Regions from separate parts of the Solibacillus sp. FSL W7-1464 genome, predicted to be linked through region 1. Evidence: predicted binding sites of a transcription regulator. Region 1 holds the regulator's gene; the other holds the start of a gene.

Evidence for each region. Region 1 encodes LexA, which represses DNA repair genes until DNA is damaged. Its sites were predicted from a motif close to CGAACATATGTTCG; they were not measured.
Region 2: a site for LexA is predicted at 1,757-1,770, ahead of recA (recombinase RecA). Genes of this name have one in related genera too.

Annotation. Positions count from the first base shown of each region.
Region 1 covers NZ_JBBORC010000001.1:2,479,966-2,483,121, reverse strand. Annotated here, with positions in the region: gene MKZ25_RS12310 (5' nucleotidase, NT5C type) at 1-218, shown strand, start outside; gene MKZ25_RS12305 (gamma-glutamyl-gamma-aminobutyrate hydrolase family protein) at 334-1,029, shown strand; gene lexA (transcriptional repressor LexA) at 1,111-1,734, opposite strand; gene yneA (cell division suppressor protein YneA) at 1,895-2,242, shown strand; gene MKZ25_RS12290 (YneB family resolvase-like protein) at 2,229-2,885, shown strand; gene MKZ25_RS12285 (DUF896 domain-containing protein) at 2,950-3,156, shown strand, end outside.
Region 2 covers NZ_JBBORC010000001.1:1,109,563-1,112,718, forward strand. Annotated here, with positions in the region: gene pgsA (CDP-diacylglycerol--glycerol-3-phosphate 3-phosphatidyltransferase) at 1-126, shown strand, start outside; gene MKZ25_RS05270 (competence/damage-inducible protein A) at 426-1,685, shown strand; gene recA (recombinase RecA) at 1,852-2,922, shown strand; gene MKZ25_RS05280 (hypothetical protein) at 2,997-3,156, shown strand, end outside.

The DNA of each region.
Region 1 (3,156 bases):
TACCATTTATTGAAACTCAGAACATTGTATTTTGCGGAAATAAAGCGGTTATACATACCGATTATTTAATTGATGACAGCCCGCGTCAACTTGCAGCATTCAAAGGTACAGGCATATTATATTCGATGCCGTACAACCGATCAGAAGATGGTTTCATGCGTGTTCATAACTGGAAAGAGATAAAACAGTATTTTATAAAACAAATGGAAATTGTTTGAGAAATAAAGGGTTGCGATTGTGCAATCCTTCTTTATTTTTGTAGTCAATTAGTATAACGAAATAGTATAATTTAAATTATTGGAATTATCTATAAATTATAAGGGGATAAAAAGAATGAAACCGATTATTGGATTAACAATGTATGATTTTGATAAAAAATTGGATATTAACAACGGATATTTAACTTCAATTGAACAAGCGGGAGGTATTCCAATTTGTATACCGAATGCTACAGAAGAAAACATAGATGCGTTATTAAATCTAATTGATGGTCTCGTATTAATAGGGGGGGCCGATATAGATCCATTGCTGTTTGGTGAAGAACCGCACCGGCATATTGGAAGTGTTGTAAGAAAACGTGATGACAGCGATCTTTTATTAATGAATGAAGCTTATAAAAGACAAATGCCTGTTCTCGGTATTTGCCGCGGACAACAGATAATGAATGTTGCATTTGGAGGGACGATAATTCAGGATATACCATCACAGGTCGAGAATACAATTTTACATAAACAACCTTCAAAGCGCGGGGAATTGGCACATACAGTCGAAGTAAAGACAACAAAGTTTAAAGAAATTTTTAAAGAGGACTCATTCCGTGTCAATACATTTCACCATCAATCGGTCGGAAAGCTCGGGGAAGGGCTCGTCGTTTCGGCAGTTGCAAAGGACGGCATCATTGAAGGGATTGAACACGAATCACATCCATATTGTGTAGCGGTACAATGGCATCCGGAAGAATTGTCGCCGAACGGAGATGTTTATGCACAGCGCTTATTCAAAAGTTTTGTAGAAGCATGCAATAAGTAACAAAAGGCTCAGTCTTATACGGCTGAGTTTTTTTATTTAAATGAAAAACTTGCCGATTCTATTAGAATGGCAAGTTAGTGGTTAATGGATATTTCGGTAGAGGCCGACTACTTTACCTAAAATAGAAACCTGGTTGACAATGATCGGCTCCATCGAACTGTTTTCAGGCTGTAGGCGGAAATGAGTTTTTTCTTTGTAAAAGCGCTTGACAGTCGCTTCATCATCTTCCGTCATGGCTACCACAATCTCTCCATTGTTCGCAGTAGACGTCTTTTTGACAATCACATAATCCCCATTTAAAATCCCGGCTTCAATCATGGATTCACCCATAATTTCAAGCATAAATAATTCCTCTTCCGGTGAGCCGTATGTATCCGGCAACGGGAAATATTCCTGAATATCCTCAATTGCGGAAATAGGCAGACCGGCAGTAACTTTACCGATCAACGGAACATGAATGACACCTTGTTTCGCGATGTTAATCTCTTCTTGATCCAATATTTCAATGGCACGCGGCTTTGTAGGATCACGGCGGATAAGCCCTTTACTTTCTAAACGAGCTAAATGCCCGTGGACAGTTGAACTGGAAGCTAAACCTACTGCTTCTCCAATTTCGCGAACCGATGGCGGATAGCCTTTAGAACGAACTTCCTCTTTTATAAAAGTTAGAATAGCTTGCTGCCGTTTTGAAATTTTTTGTGTCAACTAACTCACCTCTTTATCATGCTATTTTTCTTAAGGTAAGTATAGCAGTATGCGAACACGAATGCAAACATAAGTTCGAAAAAACGGTTGACAAAAACATATGTTCGTATTATTATGAGAACAAACATTCCGAACATACATTCGAAAGAGGGTTTTTCCAATGAAAAAAGTTAAATTAAACGGCTTCACATCAATGTTTCTGCTATTCTCTGTATTTATGATGGCTTTATTCATGATGCAGGACGATAATATTGAATTATACGAACACGTAAGCATAGAGCATGGCGATACTTTATGGTCGTTGGCAGAACAATATCGTGGTAAAATGGCTAAGCATGATTGGATTAATGAAGTAAAAAAAGAAAACGGAATGCTGGATGAAAAAGTTGTATTAGGACAAGTATTGGTAGTACCTGTAGAAAAAGATTCACAATACATTGCTCAGCTGAATGAATCCTCCGATATGCAATCGATTAAAGTAGCGAGAGGGAACAATGATAAAAACTAAAGCAGTTATTTATTGCCGTGTCAGTACGGATAAAAATACACAAGAAACATCACTGGTGCGTCAGCAGGAGGAGCTGACAAAATATGCAAAATCATTCGGCTATAAAGATGTGGAGATTTTCAAGGATCAGCATAGCGGATATGATGTTGATCGGGACGGATTGCTCGACATGCTTGACTATATGAAAGAGTACGGGATTAAAGCACTATTTGTACAGGATGAGACTCGTTTAGGGCGAGGGAATGCCCGGATGGCAGTGCTTCACCTGCTGCAAAAATATGAAGCGACGGTCTATACATTAAATGATGCAGGTCCTGTCGTATTAAACGAAATGGATACAATGCTGCTCGAAATTTTAGCGATTGTCGAAGAGTATCAGCGTCGTATGCATAATGCGAAAATTCGCCGGGGAATGCGCCGCGCTGTCGAGAATGGCTACCAGCCGCAAAATAATTTAAAAAATCGCGGCAATATTGAAGGGCGTGAACGAAAAGAAGTCCCTGTCGAAGAAATTGTTCAGCTGCGCCAGAAAGGCTTAACCTTTGCGGAAATAGCTACGACTTTGTCGGGCTTGGGCATTTCTATCAGTAAAGCGACCGTACATAGAAGATATATTGAATATATGGAGCGACTTGAAGAGTAAACACTTGTTTTCAAGTCGTTTTTTTTATACCTTTGTAATAGGTAGGAAGAAAGGTGAGATTCAAATGTTATCAAAAGAAAAATTAGCTCGTATTAATGAGCTTTCTAAATTAGCGAGAGAAGGTAAATTGACGGAAGAGCAGGCTAAGGAACGTACAGCGCTGCGAAAAGAATATTTAGATACTTTCCGTACAACAATGCGCGATACAATCGAACATGTGAAAGTAATCGATGAAGAAGGCAATGATGTGACACCTGAAAAATTAAAACAG
Region 2 (3,156 bases), 1.4 Mb from region 1:
ACGATTTTTACATTGGTTGGCATACCTTTTGATACGATTATGCTTTATGTAGCATTGTTCTTTACAGTATGGTCAGGATGGGATTATTTCTATCTGAACCGTCGTGCACTGTTGGATTCAAAATAAATAAAATTTCTAAAACTAGGTTAGAATTTCTTTTAGGATAGGTAATAGTAATAAGTATCCGTAAAAGATAGAACAAGACTCGTGAAGGCGAGGAATGTTTTTCTAATCTAGTTTTTTTTACAGCCGTTATTTTAGCAAATGCTGTAAAAAAAGCCTCTGGCAGATGGCAAAGATTTTTTAAAGGAAAGGAAGTCAGCCTAAAAAAGTCGCGTCGTGCGGCAACCGCTGACTGACCCGTATCCTGTGGGCCTGCAATTTTGCCGAGGCGATATTGATATGATATTTAGGGGGTTTTAGGAATGAATGCAGAAATTATAGCGGTAGGATCGGAGTTATTATTAGGGCAAATCGCCAACACGAACGCGAAATTTATTTCGAGCCAGCTTTCGGAACTTGGCATCAATGTTTATTATCATACAGTTGTGGGAGATAACGAGGCGCGGCTTTTAGAGGCGATCAAAGTTGCGGAACAGCGCGCAGATCTTATTATCTTCTCGGGTGGTTTAGGTCCGACAAAGGATGATTTGACGAAGGAAGCGATTGCGAAACATTTGAATCGTACGCTAGTGTTCGACGAAACGGCGCTGTTTGCAATTGAGGAGTTTTTCTCGAAGCAAAGACGTCCAATGACGGAAAACAACCGGAAACAGGCGCTCGTGCTGGATGGCTGTGATGTATTGCTGAATCAGCACGGTATGGCACCGGGTATGTTTTTAAAGGAAAATGACCGCATTTATATTTTGCTTCCGGGTCCGCCGAAAGAACTCGAGCCGATGTTCCAATATGAAACAAAGCCAAAACTGGCGGCACTTCTCCATGACGGCGGTGTCATTTTATCGCATGTGCTACGCTTTTACGGCATTGGTGAAGCAGATCTGGAAACCCGCATACAGAACATTTTGGATGAACAGACAAATCCAACAGTAGCACCGCTAGCCTCAGACGGTGAAGTAACATTGCGCATTACGGCAAAAGCGCAAAACGAACCACAGGCATTTCGTCTTATTGAATTGAAGAAACGTGAAATACTCGATATAGTCGGGGAATACTATTACGGGGTAAATGACGAGTCATTAGGCTTCAAACTTGTGCAAATGCTTCTGGAAAATGAATTGACGGTTTCCGCTGCCGAAAGTTTAACGGCCGGTCTGTTCCAGTCTGAGCTGGCAGAAGTGCCGGGTGTCGGGTCCGCATTAATCGGCGGTGTCGTAACCTATACGAAAGAAGCGAAAATCAAACACCTCGGTATTTCCGAAGAACTGCTGGATGAATACGGAATCGTCAGCAGTGAATGTGCTGCGGCAATGGCGACACAAGTCCGTGAAAAGTTCGGTACGGATATCGGTGTCGGGCTGACGGGTGCAGCAGGACCGGGCGATCATGACGGACAGCCAGCAGGATCGATCTGGGTTGGGATTAAGATCGGTGAAACAGAGCCGCTCACATACAGACTGCAATTATCCGGTTCAAGAAATACAAACCGGATCCGCGCGGTGAAGTTTACGTTCAGCTATTTAATGAGGGAACTGGCGAATCAAGGGTACAAAAAATTGATTTAGTTGTCGGTTTGTTTTGAAAAAGACGATTTGGTCCGCTGTTTAAGGGCATTCAGGAACATTCAAAGAAAAAGCGAAAATATGTTCGCTTTTTTCTTGAATGTTATCTCATTAGCAAGTATAATAGAGACATAAGTTAAATAAAGCTTTTTCTTAAGGAGGAAATAGTTTGAGCGATCGTAAAGCAGCATTAGATATGGCGTTAAAACAAATAGAAAAACAATTCGGTAAAGGTTCTGTCATGAAGTTGGGTGAAAACTCGAACAACAAAATCGATACAACTTCATCAGGCTCTATCGCAATAGATGCAGCACTAGGTATAGGCGGATACCCGCGCGGACGTATTGTAGAAGTTTACGGACCGGAATCATCTGGTAAAACAACTGTTACATTACATGCCATCGCGGAAATTCAGGCTAACGGCGGTACAGCAGCATTTATCGATGCTGAGCACGCACTTGACCCGGTATACGCACAAAAACTGGGCGTTAACATTGACGAATTATTATTATCACAGCCGGATACAGGTGAACAAGCACTTGAAATCGCGGAAGCATTAGTGCGTTCTGGCGCGATCGATATTATCGTAATCGACTCTGTAGCAGCATTAGTGCCAAAAGCAGAGATCGAAGGCGAAATGGGTGACTCGCACATGGGTCTCCAAGCGCGTTTAATGTCTCAGGCATTACGTAAATTATCGGGTGTCATCAACAAATCGAATACGCTTGCTATTTTCATCAACCAAGTTCGTGAAAAAATCGGTGTTATGTTCGGTAACCCGGAAACAACAACAGGTGGACGTGCCCTTAAATTCTACTCTTCTATCCGTTTAGAAGTACGTCGCGGTGAAGCGATCAAGCAAGGTACAGAAATTATCGGTAACAAAACAAAAATCAAAGTCGTAAAAAATAAAGTAGCACCACCATTCCGTACAGCGGAAGTTGATATTATGTACGGTGAAGGGATTTCAAAAGAAGGCGAAATCGTCGACATCGGTGCAGAACTGGACATCATCCAAAAAAGCGGTTCCTGGTATTCTTACAACAGTGAGCGAATCGGCCAAGGTCGCGAAAATGTAAAACAATTCTTCAAAGAAAACCCTGCAATGAAAGAAGAAGTAACGGAAAAAATCCGTCAACACTTCGGTATCGGCGAACTCGGCTACACAATCGGCGCCAACGATACAACAGATGAAGAAGAACTGGACGAACTAGAATTATTCGAAAACGAAAAAGAATAATAGTGCAGACCCAAGCGAAGAATTTTGCTTGGGTTTTTGTTTTGGATTGGGGAGACTTGCAGGGGAGGGCGGTTTTGTGGCTTTGGTTAGATGGATGGGAGCGGGATTTGATTGATGGGATAGCGGGGTGTGCTGTACCTGGGGATTTTATTAGAACAACTATGGGGTTTATTAGAACAACTGCGGGGGATATTAGAAGATTAGGAGCGGTTATTAGAAAATGTTTGTGCTGTT